Regions from separate parts of the Paenibacillus thiaminolyticus genome, predicted to be linked through region 2. Evidence: riboswitches for the same ligand, from Rfam matches in the RefSeq annotation. Region 2 holds a riboswitch; the other holds the start of a gene.
What was found. A riboswitch is a leader RNA that binds a small molecule or an ion and turns the genes downstream of it on or off. The one in region 2 is predicted to bind glycine.

Region 1 (9,596 bases), 520 kb from region 2:
CGATCGTGATCAACTGCTTCCACGTATGCCGAATCGGCTCGCCCGGGACGGACAGATCCACTTCAGAGGCGGTCTCTTCCACCTCGCGAATATCATCGGCCATGCCAACGGATTGGCTGCGCTGCAAATACTGGTTGATGATGCCCAGCGCGCTGGTCTGATTGAACGCCAAATAGTTGTCAGAAGACTTTTCCTTGTGATCCGTTGGCGGCCGGTATTGCTTGCGATACTCGTTGGGCGTCATATGATACTTTGCTTTGAAGGCGGCGTAAAAAGACTTGGCATTCGGAAACCCGTGGTTCATGGCCAGGTCTGCGATCGGCGCGTCGGCATACCGCAACAGATCCTCAACGGTGTTTTTCAAGCGGATGCTGGTCAGATAAGCCTGGAAGTTCAGGCCGATGTTCTCGCTGAAAAATTTGGACAAATACGGCACGGACAAATATTCCCGCTCGGCGATCGCCTGCAGCGTGATCGGCTCCTGATAATACTCGTCGATAAAGGTAATGATGCGCAGCATCCGATCCATATACTTCTCATTCATTACGCCTTCGATCGCGGGCCGCTTGAATTGCTTCAGGAGGATCGAAAAGACGCTCAGCATGCGCGCCTGCATGTCGAGCTCATAGCCCTCCCCCTTCTTGTGCTTCAACTGCACCATCTCCGCCAGGCATTGGCGGATGCGGTCCAACGCCAGCTTCTCTTCCTTGCCGGCCTCCCCCGAATAACATGCGAAATTGATGGCTTCGACGCCGTTCACGTGATCCTTCATATACTTGGACGGGATAAGAAACGTCGCAATGATATTGACGTCCAGCCCAATGACTTCGTGAACATGGCCTTGATTGATCAGCAGCACGTCCCCTTCGGACAAGGCATATTTCCGCTGATTCACCGTCGCTTCCAAGGTACCCCGAAGCACAAAGATGATTTCCATGCTGTTATGCCAGTGATTAGGCACGTAGTTCACGCTGTGCAGCGATACATCGAATGGCAATGCCTCGTCCGTTTCCACGAATTCATAAATCGGATTCACCGGGATATCCTCCATTAGTACGATTTCTAGCGGTTGCGTCTATCTATATACCTACATTCTATATGAAGTCGGGAGGAAAGGAAAAACTTAATCGTGCCCGCCCCTTCGTTCGTCTGCACAGCAAGCTGGATTGGCTTCCGTACCTTTGACTGGATACACAACCAACTGGATGTCCTTCCGCCCATTCGTCATCTCTTCCGCCTATGCGGTAGAACTCTGAGCCATCTGTCCATCCACCCCACCAAAGCTGTATTTCCTTCATCCCATATGTTCATTTTATACCACCAAAGCTGCGTTACTCCGTCCCATCCGTTCATCCGCTCTACCAAAGCTGTATATCTCCCTCCACTCTGTTCATCCGCTCCACCAAAGCTGCAATCTCTCCCTCCACTCTGTTCATCTGCTCCACCAAAGCTGCAATCTCTCCCTCCACTCTGTTCATCTGCTCCACCAAAGCTGCAATCTCTCCCTCCACTCAGTTCATCCGCTCTACCAAAGCTGCAATCTCTCCCTCCACTCTGTTCATCTACTCCACCAAAGCTGCATATCTCCCTCCACTCTGTTCATCTGCTCTACCAAAGCTGCAATAATGCAGGAATTTCAATGACACGAGTATACGAAAAAAGGAATGCTGCAAAACTACATCAATTACCTGCACTTCGGTACGGATAGAGGTCAAAAGGAGCGAAATGATGCAGTTTTGCAGGATTTACTCGGAATTTCGCTTCTTGTGTCTCAAAATGATGCTCCTGTGCAGCAATTTCATGTGACCTGACCTGAACTGCCCTGAGCTATCGTGATCTACCTTGACCGGCCTTGCCCTGGCCTACCGTGACCTGCCATGCCCTCCCCCCACATAGCAAAAAAAGCCGAACAACAGGTTCGGCTAGTCTTGCTAGTTCTGCCATTCCGGGTTCCGGGCATTGCCTGCCTGAACGCGCCTCACTGCTTCATATGCCGCAAATAAAGACGGGTCTCTGCCACGACCACGCCGGACAATCCCAACAGTGCGACCAAGTTCGGGAGAGCCATCAGCCCGTTCACGATGTCCGAGAGCAGATAGATCGCATGCAGCTTGATGAACGCGCCTGCCGCGACCATGGCGATGAACACAATGCGGTAAGGCAAGATCGCCCGCACGCCGAATAAATAGACAATACAGCGCTCGCCGTAATAGTTCCACCCCAGAATCGTCGTAAAAGCAAATAACATAAGACATATCGTCAGAATGATAGACCCGAAAGGCATCGCGGCATCGAACGCCGCTTGCGTCATGGCCGCACCTTCCGCCATACCGTTCCACGCCCCGGTCACAATCAGCGTCAGGCCGGTCAGCGTACAAATGATAATCGTGTCAATGAACGTACCGGTCATCGATACAAGTCCCTGCTCCGCGGGCCATTTCACCTTGGCCGCCGCCGCCGCGATCGGAGCGCTGCCGAGCCCGGATTCATTCGAAAACACCCCTCTCGCGATGCCGTTCCGAATGGCCATCATGACGGTCGCTCCGAGGAAGCCGCCGCCCGCCGCAGCCGGGCTGAAGGCGCTCTGGAAAACAAGCGACAGCGCGTTCGGAATCTTGTCGGCGAAAGTGATCAGAACGATGACGCTGGCTACGACATAGATGATAGCCATCGCAGGCACGACTTTGGTGGTCACCCTAGCAATGCTCTTGAGACCGCCAATCGTCACTAGAGCTATCGCGAGGGTCACCACTCCTGCGGTTACCGCTACAGGAATCCCCAGGCTGGTCTGGCTGGATGATACGATCGCATTCACCTGCGGAAGAGTGCCGATGCCTAATAAGGCTACCAATACCCCGCTCACCGCGAAATAGATCGCAAGCGGTTTGAACTTCGCACCCAAGCCTTGTTCGATATAGTACATCGGGCCGCCCGACACTTGCCCGTTCTCGTCGATTTTCCGGAATTTCACGGCCAACAAGCCTTCCGCATACTTCGTCGCCATGCCAAAAAATGCGGCCAGCCACATCCAAAACAGCGCGCCCGGCCCGCCTATCTGAATCGCGGTGGCGACGCCGACAATATTCCCCGTTCCGATCGTGGCCGCCAGGGCGGTAGCCAGCGCGCCGAAGCTCGTGACGTCGCCTTTGCCTTCGTTTTTCGCAGTGAATATGAGCTTGAGCGCCAGCGGCAGGCGAAGCACCTGCAGCAGCCCGAGCCGAATCGTTAGAAAAATACCGGTCCCCACTAATAAGATGAGGAGCGGCGGCCCCCACACAAATTGATTCACCCGATCCAGCCATACTTCCAACCAATGCATTACAATTCCCCTCTTCATATTAAAATCAATGTCTGACGACATAAAAAAGAGCCAAATCGATAGATTTGACTCCGGGGGACATTTTTGCAGAACAGCAAAAAGAATGATATGTGAATGCAATCACAATACCAGCATAAAGATGCCTGACATCTGCAATCCCTGTCCTTTTACCTGAGAGTTTTAACGCGCTTCTTGCTGCGTCTTGCCCCTTCGGTGCTCCGCGATGGAGTCTCTCCAGAGTCCTGTCCGTATACGGTCCTGCTTATCCAATTCGCTTACGAACGATAACAAGCGCCTGAGAGCTTTGCCCCTTCGGCCAGGTTGATCCTGTCTCCCGTATACTTCATCCAGTTATGAAGTTGTTCATCCATTATAGAGAACCATCTCAGATTCCGCAAGGATCTATTTTATGGAAAAAGAACCGCACCTGCTTTCTCCCGCTCACAACGGGCATGATTCGTCCTCCTGGAGAATACATATCTTGTGAGAGCCTGCAATCATTGTCAATGAATATTCTCACGAAGGAGTGATTATGCTTGTCATCGTTCCAAATCAGTCCGAAGGTTGAAGCTTTTTTGCAAGGCACGAAGAAGCTGTTCATCAATGGAGAGTGGGTCGAATCCGTCCAGAACAACGTCTTTTCATCGATCAATCCGGCTACGGGAGAAGTGCTCGCGGTCGTGTCGGAAGCGCGTGAGGAGGATGTGGACCGGGCGGTCAAGGCAGCGCGCCATGCATTCGATCATGGCAAATGGTCCACCATGAGCGCGGCGGCTCGCAGCCGCCTCATCTATAAGCTGGCCGATCTCATCGAGGCGAACAAGCAAGAGCTTGCTGAGCTGGAGACGCTGGATAACGGCAAGCCGCTGCGGGAGACGAAGGCGGCTGATCTTCCGCTCACGATCGAGCATTTCCGTTATTATGCCGGCTGGGCTACGAAAATCGTCGGACAAACCATTCCTACGGCAGGCAACTTCCTTACCTATACGAGACATGAAGCGGTCGGAGTGGTCGGCCAGATCATTCCGTGGAACTTCCCGCTGCTGATGGCGGCCTGGAAGCTCGGCGCCGCCCTCGCTACCGGCTGCACCATCGTCCTGAAGCCGGCGGAGCAGACGCCGCTGTCCGCCCTCTACCTGGCCCAATTGACCCAGGAAGCCGGGTTCCCGCCTGGCGTCATCAATGTCATCCCCGGCTTCGGCGAGACGGCGGGCGCGCCGCTCGTCCAGCATCCGCAAGTCGACAAGATCGCCTTCACCGGCTCGACGGTTGTCGGGAAATCGATTATGCGCGAAGCCGCAGATACGGTCAAAAAAGTAACGCTTGAGCTCGGCGGCAAATCGCCTAACATCATCCTCCCGGACGCCGATCTGTCCCGGGCGGTGCCCGGCGCGCTGCGGGGCATCACCTTCAATCAGGGGCAGGTGTGCTCGGCAGGCTCGCGGCTCTACGTGCAAAAGAAATTATATGATAACGTCGTGGCAGACCTGGCGTCGGAGGCGAAGCGGATCCGGGTAGGAAGCGGCCTCGATCCGGATACGGAGATGGGCCCGCTCGTCTCGTCCGAGCAGCATGACATCGTGAAGCGCTATATCGAGGCGGGGAAAGCGGCCGGCGCAGAGCTGGTTGCCGGCGGCAAAGTGCCTGGCGGACAGGGCTACTTCGTCGAACCGACGATATTCGCGCATGTCGATCCGAAGATGACGATCGCCTGCGAAGAGATCTTCGGGCCTGTCGTGGCGGCGATGCCGTACGATACGCTCGATGATTTGATTGAGCAGGCCAACCAATCCGATTACGGCTTGGCTGCGGGAGTATGGACGCAAAATCTGAAGCAAGCCCACTATCTGGCAAGCAAGCTGAAAGCGGGCACGGTCTGGGTGAACTGCTACAACGCCTTCGACGCGGCCGCTCCGTTCGGCGGCTACAAGCAATCGGGCCTTGGACGGGAGATGGGCTCCTATGCGCTCGACAACTATACCGAAGTGAAGACGGTGTGGGTGAACCTGAACTAGGACAGCAGTGACTAGATTACGCCGGACGGCGCTAGCCGCATCCGGACCGAAGCCGTGTACAACGGGATTCGGCAAGACGTCAAGCCGCGCGGCTTGGCGTCTTTTTGCCATTGTTCTCTCCCGTCTGTTCCCTGCCAAGGCGCAGCAGCCGTTCTTCATAATTTTTCTATTTTTCATTAATAAGACATAAACCGCTTGAATAAAAATACATATCGAATCCGTATTCCCCGATCATACATCCGCGCGCGGCGAAGTTAAAGCGTATATCTCGATGCCCGTGCGGAGGTCTATTGTCCTCATCCGGTATAAGCTCAGCTTGAGTTCTTATACACATCCATTCCAATCGCAAGGAGGAAAATGAAGTTGGCAAATCGTTATGTACCCCATCCATTGTTCCGGAGATGGCTGCTATCCAGCGGCATGGCGCTCGCCCTCATGTTCGTCATGATCGTCTTCTCCGGCAAGGCGCTTGCCCACGGCTACATTGATTCCCCAAGCAGCCGCGCCGACCTGTGCGCCAAGGGCGTCAACAAAAAATGCGGGTTCATCATCTACGAACCGCAAAGCCTGGAAGCGCACAAGGGCTTCCCTGCCGCCGGTCCGGCCGACGGCAAGATCGCAAGTGCGAATGGAGCTTTTCCGGAGCTGGATCAGCAATCGGCCACCCGCTGGAGCAAGGTCAGCATTACGCCGGGGACGACGACGTTCCATTGGACCATTGAAGCCAATCATGCAACCACGAGCTGGAAGTACTACATCACGAAGCAGAACTGGAATCCGGATGAGCCGCTCACGCGTGCTTCCTTCGACTTGACCCCGTTCTGCAGCGTCGATTACAAAGGCAAGCAGCCGCCACATTCCTATTCAGATACATGCGATGTCCCAAGCCGCACCGGCTACCAGGTCATCTTGGCGGTATGGGAAATCGCGGATACGGCGAATGCGTTCTACAATGTCATCGATGTGGACTTCGGGGGCGGTTCCCCGGTCGATCCGACGCCTCCCGCAGCGCCTGCGAACCTGGCCGTATCGAACGTTACGTCTACGAGCGCCATTTTGACATGGGATGCTTCGACCGACAATGCCGGCGTCACGGGATATAAGATTTATCGAGGCTCCACATTGGCGGCTTCCACGAACGGGTCGACGTTAACCTATACCCTTGCAGGGTTGACGCCTAGCACCTCCTATTCGTATTCGGTCCGGGCCGTCGATGCCGCCGGCAATCAATCGGCCAGCAGCAATGTCGTCACCTTCACCACCCTGCCCCCGCAGCCCGATACGGAGCCTCCTGCTGCGCCATCGTCCTTGACCGCTTCGGCCATCACTTCGTCGAGCGTGACCTTGACCTGGAACGCATCCACGGACAATGTTGGTGTAGCCGGGTACCGCATTTATAACGGAACGGCTCTGGCGGGAACGACGAGCGGATTGAACTACACCGTGTCCGGTCTGCAGCCGGAGACCTCCTATACGTTTACGGTTGTGGCGTTTGATGCAGCCGGCAATGTCTCCCTGCCCAGCAGCGCGTTGAACGTTACGACAGCGCCCGCCCCTGCCGCGACGCCTTGGGCTCCGAACACCTCGTATGCGGCCGGCGCGCTTGTCACGTACAACGGCAGGACGTATGAGGCGCGGGTCGCGCATACCTCGCTGGTCGGCTGGGAGCCGCCGAATGTCCCTGCCCTATGGCTGTTGAAATAAGGTGCAGCAGCGAACGCGTACGGAAGCCCTGAACGTCAGGGCTTCTTCCTTTTCCATAAATGCGTCTGCCCGATACTGAGTCCCTCGCATCAAACGGCAGCAAGTGGAAATTCTAGTCTATCTCTACTAAAATGATAGAAAGATATGGGTGAACAGCATCCGTACATAGACAAATATAGGAGGCAGCAAGGAAACATGCAGATGATTTCATATTGGAAGGGCGCCGCCGTACAGCTTCGCGCTCCCGACACCGAAGATATTCACGTCTTTGAGAGCCTGGACGATGCCATTCTGCAAAGTCATGATTCGATCGCGTTTCCGCGGACGAAGGCGCAAATCGAGGAGTGGATGGAACAAATATCGCAGGGCGCATCCAAAGACAGCGATGATTTTTTCTGGATTGCGGAAGATAAGGAGCGAAATGTGGTCGGAACGATCGAAGTCGCGGGCTGCGATTCCAAGAACGGGACCTTTGATTATGGCATAACCGTCTTGCCCGCCTACAGGGGCAAAGGCTACGCAAAAGACATGATTGTAACCGTGCTGAGGCATTACTTCCTGGAGCTGCGCTACGAGAAGGCGACCATAAATGTGTACTCCTTCAACCAGGCATCGATCAGCCTGCATCGCAAGCTGGGATTTAAGGAAGAAGGAAGATTGAGAAGGATGATTTATACCGGCGGGCAATATTATGATGAAGTCTATTTCGGCATGACCAAGGAAGAGTTTCAAGAGCTGTATCCCCAATGAGCTTGGAAGCCCGTAACGACAGAAAAGGGGCTCATCGCCCCTTTTCGCTTGCTACAACATAAACTGCCAGCATCACTTGGCCTTCGTGTCAGCCCATGCAAGCAGGGACGAGAGAAGCATAGGTTTGCTGATACTCCTCCCGCAGTTCGGCAACGACGTCGGCAATGGGCGCCGTCCGCTTGATCGCCCCCACGCCTTGTCCGGCCGACCAAATATCTTTCCATGCCTTGGCTTCGCTGACTTGCGCAAAAGAGAAATCCATCGTGTCCTTCTTCCGCAATTGGTTCGGATCAAGCCCTGCATTGCGAATGCTGGGAACGAGATAATTGCCGTGGACGCCGCTCAATGCATCCGTATAAATCAAATCTTCCGCATTCGATGTCATGAGCATGCTTCGATAAGCCTCGCTTGCGTAGCTTTCGGCCGTAGCGATAAAGCGCGTTCCCATATAGACCATATCGGCGCCGAGCACCTCCATCGCTACGATATCCTGCCCGCGGGAGATGCAGCCGGCGACAATCGTAATCCCATTCCAGAATTCTTGTACCGCGCTCAGAAAGGCAACCGGGTTGAGCGTTCCGGCATGTCCGCCGGCGCCGTTGCACACGAGAATCAAGCCATCAATACCCGTATCGGCCGCTTTTCTCGCATGAGTCAGATTGATCACATCGGAAAAAACAAGCCCGCCATATTCATGCACGATATCGACAACCGCTTGCGGATTCCCAAGCGATGTAATCACAATCGGCGGCTGGAACTTCTTGATCAGCTCGAGATCTGATTCGAAGCGCTTGTTCGTTCGGTGCACGATCAGATTGACCGCCCAGGGAGCAACGGGCTGTGCTCTCTCTTGTTGCTGAGCTGCGGCCAGCTCTTGCGTAATCCGCTCCATCCATTCTCCCAAAATATCGCTCGTACGGGCGTTCAGCAGAGGGAACGAGCCGATAATACCGGCTTTACAGCCTGCAATAACCATTTCCGGGCTTGAAACCAGAAACATAGGAGCGGCAATAACAGGTACTGTAAGCCGCTCTTTGAGCCGTGCGAATTGCTGTTGCGACATGATCCTCATCCCTTCAACCATTTCTATGTGACACTGAAATCTAGCAACCAATTCTGTCGATTAATTACAGGTTACCAATTATGGCCAGTTATTTCAATCATACGATCCAGTTCTTCCCTTTATCACTTGTTCTTATGGTCTCCGCCCCTTATCACCGCATATCGAAAAAAAGCGCCGAGCCTATCGGATTCGAAGACCGAAGACTCAGCGCTTACGTTCCATTATCCTCTTGTTGAAAGTCCCCATGCGGCAGCGCTCCGTTTATTTGAAGGAAGCATACCCTTCATCTGCCATCACGACACTTCCGTTGATCGCGCTGGCTTCCTCGAGAGACATCAAATAGACCGCATCGGCCACTTGCTCGGGCCGCGTCAATTTATTGCCGATGACTTTGGCTTTCATCGAGTCTACCATGCCTCTATCCTTGTAGCCCTGAATAATCGGCGTGTCGACGGCGCCCGGCGCGACCGCCACGACGCGAATACCGTATTCCGCCAGCTCCAGCGCCGCCGACTTGGTCATCATAATGACCGCGCCCTTCGTCGCGTGGTAAGCGAACGTTCCCGGCGAAGCCAGGAAGCCGAATACCGAGGCCGTATTGATGATGACGCCCTTGATGCCCAGCTCTCTCATCTTGCGGCCGGCCGCGATAATCCCATAGGCTACCCCGTGCTGATTCACGTTGATGACATCATGATAATCCTTCACATTCTGGTCGAGCACCGGCGTAACCCGTCCGATCCCG
Region 2 (9,596 bases):
GGTAAACTTGTGGTCGTCTCCCGCGGCGACATCAGCTTCGGGGACAAATCGAGAAACGCCAAAAAAGCCGGAGCCGCCGCGCTCATCATTTTCAACAACGAAGCTGGCGAACTGGCCGCGACTCTTGGCGAAGGGGACGCCGATGAATTCGCTCCTACCTACACCATTTCGCAAGCCGACGGACTTATCTTGAAAAATTATATTGCGTCAGGCTCGGTAAAGAAGGTTGTCCGAACCGATGTCGAGGAGAAAGATATGCTCGGCTCCTTCAGCTCCCGCGGCCCTGCGCTGCCGGACTATACGATCAAGCCGGACATTGCCGCGCCGGGCGTTGGCATCTTGTCATCCGTGCCAGCCTGGGACGACAACTACGAGAATGCGTACGGAAGTTCGCAAGGCACGAGCATGGCTTCACCGCATATCGCGGGAGCTGCCGCATTGCTCGTGGAGTATTCCCGCAAGAATAACCTTGATCTGACTCCGGACGAGATCAAAACGCTCATGATGAATAATGCCGTAGATCTGAAGGATCGTACGGGGGAACTGTATAAACTGACGGAGCAAGGTGCAGGCCGGGTTGATCTGAAGCGCAGCGTCGAGGCTCCAGCAATCGCTTTGGTGCAAGAGACTGCGAACGTCGCGGTAAAAGATAAACCCGACGTACCGTTCGTGTATGAAACGGGCAGCCTCTCGTTCGGTCCTGCCTCCCCAGACACTTCGTTAACGAAGACGATCCAGCTGAAAAGAGTTGGCGACAGAGACCAGAACTACTCGATTCGGGTGGATTGGCCAGACGCTGGGGGAACATTAACACCTAGTGTGAACACCGTGAGCCCGGAGCAATCATTTGACGTAACATTACAGCTTCCGACGAAGGCCGATGGGAATTACGAGGGCCATGTCATTTTGACAGGCGACGGCGGCCACGAGATCAGACTTCCTGCGAGCGTGTATGTCGGCAAACAATTTGAGGTGCCCGCTATCGGGGAGATTGAGATTAGTCCCATGATATTTGCGCCGAAAGGGCATCCCGATCATAATACGACAAAGGTAAGCATCCAGGTCAACAAGAAAATCACCGATTTCAAATTAACTGTCCTGGATTTGAATGGCCAAGAAATCGGGGATGCGCACGTAAATACATCCGAACAAAACCCGGGCATTTTGCCTGTCGATTGGGACGGAAGTCTGGTTGGGGACAATTCCGTCACTCCGAAAGACGGTTTATATTATATGGTGCCTGTTGTTAAAGGCGAACATTTGGATAAACTGCGCACTCTTTTCCTGATCGATAGTACGCCTCCTCAAGTCAAGATTGATGAGCCGGTGATTCGGGTAGATAATCCGCAGGAACGCAAAGGAAAAATTACAGGGACTGTCTATGACTCAATTGTGGACTATGTGAATTCCCCAATTCAGGATCTCATAGAGATGAAGGCCGTCAACAAGGAGACAAATGAAGAATATGAGGTCACAATTAATTCATACGGTATCTTCACCATCGACATCCCGCATCTGAAGGACGGACTCAATCAAGTTGACATTTATGCATGGGATTACGTCAAGAACGGATATGAGACCCCGTCCCGGACAATTTCGTTTGACTTTGATCCAGATGCAGTCTATGCCAATGTGAAAACAGAGAAAAAACAAGCGTTTACCGGAGACGAGTTCAAGGTAGATATCGGCTTCTCTGTCACTGAAGCAGTATACTCAACATCTTATGCATTGGTTTATGATGCATCATTAACAGATGTTCGCGTCGAGCCTAGCGTTACTTTTGTAACCTATACCCAGAAGCACTATCCTGACGTGGAAATTGATTTTGATTACGAGACCATCGAACTTACCGATAAGTTGAAGGCTATCGTGGCGACAACCAGCATGCCTCCAACTGCGGCGTACTCGGGAGACGGCACCTTTGGCACCGTAGTTTTCTCCAGCAGTGATCCTGGAGCCTACAAGTTCTTGCTATTTAAATTGGAGCTTGAAAGTATTGATCCTGTAAAACTTGTATACGGAGCGCCGGACTGGATTGAGATAGTGGACGCACCGAAACCACCGGACCCAGATCCAGAACCTAAACCGGAACCAAAGCCGGAACCTGGCCCAAGCTCAGGCGGCTCGTCTTCCAGCAGCTCCTACTCCTCCACTCCATCGCAGCCGGCCGGGAAGACCTTGAAATCGGGTACCTTCACGGTAACCGAGAAGGATGGCAAGAAGCAGGGATTGCTGCTTGTATCTTCGACTGCGATTAGCTCGCAGTTGGACGACAAGGAAGCGACTGAAGTGAAGGTGGATATTTCGGATATCGCTTGGAATGATGTCAATCTGTCAGATATCCGGATTACCCGCGTGCTGGCGGAGAAGCTTACCGCTTCGGGCAAGGCACTGCTGCTGTCCGGGAAAGACTTTGAAGTGCTCATTCCAGCAGAGTCGCTCGTTGACTTTATCGGAAAAAATGGAGATCTGACCTTACGCCTGGCGCTGGCGCCGCTGACGGAAGGAGAGCAAGCGTCCGTACTGAGACAGGTCGCTTCGGGACTGACCGTCCAAGGGGAGAAGGAGACCGTAACGAAGCCGATCCGAATCGGTCTGAAATGGAGCTCCTCCGCCGTAAAGGATGCCCGCAAAGTAGGCGTCTACAGCAAGGATTCAAAGGAAGCGTGGACGTACTACGCGCCTGGCGTTCGCTGGGATAAGGACGGCGTCCGCTTCACTACGGCGTCGCTCGGAGCCTATACGGCGCAGGAATTCAACAAGACGTTCGAAGATATTCGTACGCATTGGTCCAAAGATAAGGTCGAGCTCGCAGCCGCTCACCAGTTGATCGAAGGCAAGGGCAGCCAGAATACGTTCAAGCCGAACGATCTGGTGACCCAAGCGGAATTCGCCTCGCTGCTCGATCGTCTTACCGGTTCCGGCAAGACCTGGAACGACCGTATTGCCGAGCCGGGTGCGCGTGACCCGCTGACACGCGAGAAAATGGTTGTCATGCTGGTGCAGGCGCTGCAGCTAAAGACCGATGACGCTCCGGCGCTCGGTTTTGCCGACCAGGCGAAGATCGGTGCCGATGCCCGCGCCGCCGTTGCGGTTGCGGTAAGCCGCGGCTATATTAAAGGCATGGGCGGCAACAAGTTCTCTCCAGAGGGAACATCAACCCGTGCCCAAGCAGCCACGGTGCTCGCCCTCGTGCTGCTCGATCTGCAATCGGAATCGTAATACCGGCCTGACAAGGCCATGACACAACCGCTGTCCCTTAGGGACAGCGGTTGTTGCATCTTGCGGCGGGCAGGGCAGTCGAGAAATGGCATGCGAGACAATCCGTTAAACATAAGATGACAATAGAACCGATTCTGCCTCCAACAACCGCAAAGGAGAGTGCATATGCATATTCATCAGCCCTTGGCCGCTCCGGTCGGATCGCTCTTGTTCGAGCACCGCTTCTGGCTGCAAATATTGGGAGATCATTCCCGCTTCATATTGGACGCCCTATCGCCACGGGAAACGGAAGACATTCGCCGGGCGAATCAATTTATACAACGGTTCGATCAGCTTCTGGACCAAGCCCGCCAAGCTTCCTCCGAGTCCCAAGCCCTGGCCATCGCTGCCGATGCGCATGCCGCAACGATGGAATTGAAGGATTTCAAGCTTGATCTGCTGCGCAGATCTCTGCTCCGCCAGGTGACCGTGCATCTTCCCCCAACCTTTTTCAACCATATGCTCAACGAGCTGCAAGAGTATGTTTATATTCTCGATGCCGTTCGGGCCGGGAAGGCGGTGCCTTTGTTCGATTCGCTTCATTATGATCTGGTATGGCTATCGGACGCTTCCGGCCATGCATCGGCCATCGCATCGAACCTGGATGCGGTGGAGAGGCGGCTGATCGAGAAGAGCCGCGAATTTGAGAAGCATTTCGATGATTATTACAAAAAAGCGGTCGAAATGGTCGGCTACTTGCGGACCCAGCTTCGCCGCTTCCCTGCGATGGAGCGGTTCCACCGCGATGTGAACTTGGAGATTAAGCTGTTCACGAAATTCCTGCTAGAGCTGGAGGAAATGGATCTAAGCGCGGAGACACTCGATGTCATCAGTCCGCTGATGCCGGATCATATGGCGCGGGAGGAATGCTACTATCTGATCAAATTGGCCCTCACCGGCGCTGTCCCTTCTCCGGAATGCGATCCAACCACGCCGCGGGTTCAAGGATAAAGCAACCCCCCAGTTCCAGGAACTGGGGGGACTTGCGGTGCTTGAGACACGCACTATTCGGACCGTTTCGTTTCCGCATCGGGTACGATTCGACACTGCTGAGCGCCTTCCAGATCGGCTCCGAACTCGGAATCTTGGCCCTCGACGTCCGGCATTCTGTTCAGCTTCGTCGTCTGTACTTCCGCCTTCGTCGCTTGGTCGCGGTTATGTTCTTGGTTGTTCATTCGGCAACTCTCCATTTCGCATATACTCATGTACACAGCTAGTATGCGAGAAGGAGCGCCGCTTTATTCATGGATGTTCCGTTATTCCCATGTTCATACATCCGCATCGGTCTGCAGCCGGGGTTGCGGGCGGCACCCTACTCGATATGCTTCCGGTAGCCCTCCGCATTGAGCAGATGCTTCATCGCTTCCTCCGGCTCGGCATCCAGCTCCACCTCGGCAAGCCAGCCGCCTTCATACGGTTCGCTGTTCACCTTCTCGGGGCTATCCTCCAGATCGGGATTGACCTTCGTTACCGTTCCCGAGACCGGGCAGTACAGCTCCGATACCGTCTTGACCGACTCGATCGATCCCATGCTGTCGCCCGCCGTTAAAGCGGTTCCAATCTCCGGGAACTCGATGAATACGATATCTCCCAACTCAGCTTGTGCGTGATCGGTAATCCCGATGCGCACGGTTCGCCCTTCGACGACGACAACCCATTCATGCTCCTCGCTGTACAACAGATTCTCTTTCACTTCGCTCATGTTCACGCTCATTCCTCTCTCATTATTATCGCAATTAGCCGGCACAGCAAAAAAAGACAGATCAAAGACTCATTCGCCTCTTCTCTGTCCCGGGTGCCTGAGAGTTTGCCCGGCTGCCCACGGCAGGCCGGTATTCCCCTTGGGCGGCAGTACGCTCTCTCCAGAGGTGCGTCGGACGACGGTGCTTCTACCTGAGAGATTCCTCCCCGACACGGCGGTTCGGCGGCTTGCTCCTTCGGTGCCGGGACTTGGAACCCGGTCTCTCCCGTTCGTCTTCATTCGCGGTATGTGATACTGTTCAAAATTTACATCTATAGCGTAGTTCAGCTTCCCCGCCATGTCAATATGAGAATCATTTTCGCAGAAGTTCGCAGAAATGGATTGACAATGTCAGGAAGGTTCGAGTAATAATGGAGGTATGACAATTGCACATTGCGAATGATGGTAAAGGGAGAGATTACTGCGAGACAGTAACGCCGAAGGAGTAAGCCCGCCACGGGTGAATCTCTCAGGCAAAAGGACGTTTACCGGACGCGCCTCTGGAGAGCATCCGCTTCAAGCGGGTCACCCAAGGGGAAACTTATGGGCCGGCTTCAGCAGACGGAAGCCGGAAGATCATGAGGTAACTCTCAGGTACACAGGACAGAGCGTAAGAAGGCATCCGCTGGAAGCGGAGCGGCCTTTTTTCGCCTGTCTTTTTTTTGAGTCCCATTCATTATCCATATCGAGGTGATGTCATGTCCACGTTACAACGCACGCCCCTATTTCCGAAGTATGCCGAATACCCTTCCGTCCGCTGCATCGATTTCGGCGGCTGGGAGCTCCCGGTGCAATTCAGCGGCATCCAGCGGGAGCATGAGGCCGTACGGCAGCAGGCCGGCCTGTTCGATGTGTCGCATATGGGCGAGCTATTCGTGAGCGGTCCTGCCGCATTCTCCTTTTTGCAGAAGATGACGACGAATGACTTGTCCAAGCTGGAGGACGGCAAGGCGCAGTACTCCCTGCTCTGCTATCCGCATGGAGGTGTCGTCGACGATCTGCTCGTCTACCGTCTTGCCGAAGATCACTATATGCTGGTCGTTAACGCATCCAATACGGACAAAGTTGTCCAATGGCTGCATGACCATGCAGAGGACGGCGTCCATATCGATAACGCGTCTTCCCGCACGGCCCTGCTGGCGCTGCAAGGACCGCAGGCGCTGTCCATTTTGACGCAGGCAACCGAAGCCCCTGTCAGCGGGTTGAAAGCGTTTCACTTCCTGTCCGATGCCCAGGTGTGCGGCGTTAAGGCTCTCGTCTCGCGCACAGGCTACACGGGCGAGGATGGGTTCGAGCTCTATATCTCGGCTGACGACGCGACCCATCTATGGACGGAGCTGCTGCGAATCGGCGAACCGTTCGGGCTCGTTCCGGTAGGCCTGGGGGCCAGAGATACGCTTCGCTTCGAAGCGAAGCTGCCGCTATACGGCCAGGAGCTGTCCGAGCAGATTACGCCGCTGGAGGCCGGGCTTGGCTGGTGCGTGAAGCTGAATAAAGGGGAGTTCATCGGCAGAGAGGCACTCGCCAAGCAGAAGGAAGAAGGCGTTCCCCGGCGATTGGCCGGGATCGAATTGATCGATCGCGGCATCCCGCGGACCCACTATCCCGTCTATGCAGGCGATAAGCTAATCGGCGAAGTGACGTCCGGCACGCAATCCCCTACCTTGAAGCGCAATCTCGGCCTGGCGCTGATTGAATCGCCATACGCCGAATTGGATACCGAACTGGAAATCGAGATTCGCGGCAAGCGGCTTAAGGCCCGCGTCGTCGCCGCTCCATTCTATCAACGCCCTACTACAACCAAGGGAGGTTCGCCTTCATGACCAAGACACATCGCTATATCCCGATGACCGGGCAGGACGAGCGGGACATGCTCGCCGCGATCGGCGCGGCATCGATCGAGGAGCTGTTCCGCGACATTCCGGAAGCGGTTCGTTACAAGGGACGGCTTCCGATTTCCGAAGCGCTGGACGAAGCGGCCCTGCTGCGCCATATGCAGGAGCTGGCCGGCCGCAACGCCAACCTTGATCAGTATGCGAGCTTCCTTGGCGCCGGCATCTATGACCATCATATTCCGGTCGTCATCAATCACGTTATCTCCCGTTCCGAGTTCTATACCGCTTATACGCCATATCAGCCGGAAATTAGCCAGGGAGAGCTGCAGGCCATATTCGAGTTCCAATCCTATATATGCGAACTGACGGGCATGAAGGTGGCCAATGCGAGCATGTATGACGGGGCGACCGCGCTCGCGGAAGCCGGGGTGCTGGCAAGCGCGGTCACGAAGCGCAAGCGGGTCGTCGTCTCGCGCACCGTGCATCCGGAAGCCCGGCAGATCCTGCATACGAGCGCCCGCGGGCTCGGTCTGGAGATTGTGGAGGCGCCCGATGCGAACGGAGTAACCGACCTGGAGAAGCTGGAGGCGCTCATAACGGACGACACGGCTGCGGTCATTGTCCAGTCACCTAACTTCTTCGGCTGCATCGAGGACGTGAAGGCCATCGAACCGATGATTCACGGGCGCAAAGGATTGCTTATTATGAGCGCCAATCCGCTGTCGCTCGGCCTGCTGGAGAGCCCGGGACAGCTGGGCGCCGACGTCGTCGTCGGAGATGCCCAGCCGTTCGGCATCGCCTCCTCGCTGGGCGGTCCGACCTGCGGATACTTCGCCGTATCCGAGCCGCTGATGCGCCGCATCCCTGGCCGGATTGTCGGCCAGACCAAGGATCTGGACGGCAAGCGGGGCTTCGTGCTGACGCTGCAAGCCCGCGAGCAGCATATCCGCCGCGAGAAGGCGACATCCAATATTTGCTCGAACCAGGCGCTGCTGGCCTTGAGCGCTTCCGTCTATTTGTCTGTCATGGGCAAATCCGGCATCCGCGAGATCGCGAATCTGAACGTCCAAAAAGCGCATTACGCTGCAGATCGGATCGCGCAATCGAAGGCTATGTCCCTGCCGTTCACCTCGCCGTTCTTCAATGAATTCCTGGTGAAGCTGCCGGAAGGCGTCTGTCCGGCCGCCTTGAACGCCGCCTTGATGAAGGAAGGGTTCATCGGGGGCCTGGATGTATCCCGTTACTATCCGGATCTGGCGGGCCATATGCTTGTCGCTGTGACGGAACGCCGGACCAAGGCGGAAATCGATCAATTTGCCGAACGATTGGAGGGTGCTGTATGAAACCGGAGAAAAAGCTGATCTTCGAGCTGAGCAAGCCGGGGCGGACTGCATATTCATTGCCTGAATGCGATGTTCCGCAGCGGGGTATCGAAGAATTGATACCTGCGGGCATGCTTCGCCAGCAGCCGGCGGAATTGCCGGAAGTGTATGAAGTCGATGTCATCCGCCATTACACCGAGCTGTCGCGCCGGAACTTCGGCATCGACAACGGCTTCTACCCGCTCGGTTCCTGCACGATGAAGTATAATCCGAAGATTAACGAAGATGTCGCCCGCTTGGCGGGCTTCGCGAAGATTCACCCGTATCAGCCGAGTGAGAGCATTCAAGGCGCGCTGGAAATGCTGTACACCCTCCAGCAGGACCTTGCCGAACTCACGGGGATGGACGAGGTGACGCTTCAGCCTGCTGCAGGCGCCCACGGGGAATGGACGGGCCTCATGATGATCCGGGCCTACCATGAGAGCAAGGGCGAGACCCGCACCAAGGTTATCGTTCCCGACTCGTCGCATGGGACGAACCCGGCGAGCGCGACGGCCGCTGGCCTCGATACGATTACGATCCCTTCGGATGAACGAGGACTCGTAGATCTCGAAGCTCTGCGGGCGGCCGTCGGTCCGGATACGGCTGCTCTCATGCTCACCAATCCGAGCACGCTCGGCTTGTTCGAGGAGCACATCCTGGAGATTGCCGATATTGTGCACGAAGCCGGCGGCCTGCTCTACTATGACGGCGCGAATTCCAACGCCATTATGGGCATCACCCGCCCGGGAGATATGGGCTTCGACGTTGTGCATTTGAATCTGCACAAGACGATGAGCACGCCGCATGGCGGCGGCGGTCCCGGAGCCGGCCCGGTCGGCGTCAAGAGCATCCTGGCGCCATACTTGCCGAAGCCGCTCATCGTGAAGAAGAAGGATGGCAGCTTCGGATTCGAAGAAGAACGGCCGACCTCGATTGGAAGGGTCAAAGCATACCTTGGCAACTTCGGCATTCTCGTCCGCGCGTACACCTATATGCGCACGTACGGGCCGGACGGACTTCGCCGCGTATCCGAATGCGCGGTGCTGAACGCGAACTACATGATGCATCGGCTGGCGCCGTATTTCGAAGTGCCGTATCCGGGCGTATGCAAGCATGAATTCGTCATCTCCGGCAGCGGCTTGAAGCAATATGGCGTGCGCACGCTGGACGTCGCCAAGCGGCTGCTCGACTTCGGGTTCCATCCGCCAACCATCTACTTCCCGCTCAATGTCGAGGAATGCATGATGATCGAGCCGACGGAGACCGAGAGCAAGGAGACGCTCGACACCTTTATCGACACGATGATTCAGATTGCGAAGGAAGCGGAAGAACAGCCGGATCTGCTGCTCAATGCGCCGCATCACACTGATGTGAGAAGGCTTGACGAGACGCTGG

Region 1: another riboswitch for glycine. It lies ahead of FLT43_RS01500 (alanine/glycine:cation symporter family protein); the one in region 2 lies ahead of gcvH (glycine cleavage system protein GcvH).

The regions. Positions count from the first base shown of each region.
Region 1 covers NZ_CP041405.1:354,478-364,073, reverse strand. Annotated here, with positions in the region: gene FLT43_RS01505 (GH39 family glycosyl hydrolase) at 1-1,036, opposite strand, end outside; gene FLT43_RS29155 (hypothetical protein) at 1,359-1,511, opposite strand; gene FLT43_RS01500 (alanine/glycine:cation symporter family protein) at 1,979-3,319, opposite strand; glycine riboswitch at 3,469-3,567, opposite strand; gene FLT43_RS01495 (aldehyde dehydrogenase family protein) at 3,856-5,334, shown strand; gene FLT43_RS01490 (lytic polysaccharide monooxygenase) at 5,755-7,038, shown strand; gene FLT43_RS01485 (GNAT family N-acetyltransferase) at 7,234-7,788, shown strand; gene FLT43_RS01480 (NAD(P)H-dependent flavin oxidoreductase) at 7,877-8,851, opposite strand; gene FLT43_RS01475 (SDR family NAD(P)-dependent oxidoreductase) at 9,113-9,596, opposite strand, start outside.
Region 2 covers NZ_CP041405.1:6,447,341-6,456,936, reverse strand. Annotated here, with positions in the region: gene FLT43_RS30610 (S8 family serine peptidase) at 1-3,222, shown strand, start outside; gene FLT43_RS28410 (DUF2935 domain-containing protein) at 3,388-4,212, shown strand; gene FLT43_RS29555 (hypothetical protein) at 4,266-4,436, opposite strand; gene gcvH (glycine cleavage system protein GcvH) at 4,574-4,963, opposite strand; glycine riboswitch at 5,046-5,129, opposite strand; glycine riboswitch at 5,134-5,241, opposite strand; glycine riboswitch at 5,402-5,497, shown strand; glycine riboswitch at 5,501-5,611, shown strand; gene gcvT (glycine cleavage system aminomethyltransferase GcvT) at 5,701-6,825, shown strand; gene gcvPA (aminomethyl-transferring glycine dehydrogenase subunit GcvPA) at 6,822-8,180, shown strand; gene gcvPB (aminomethyl-transferring glycine dehydrogenase subunit GcvPB) at 8,177-9,596, shown strand, end outside.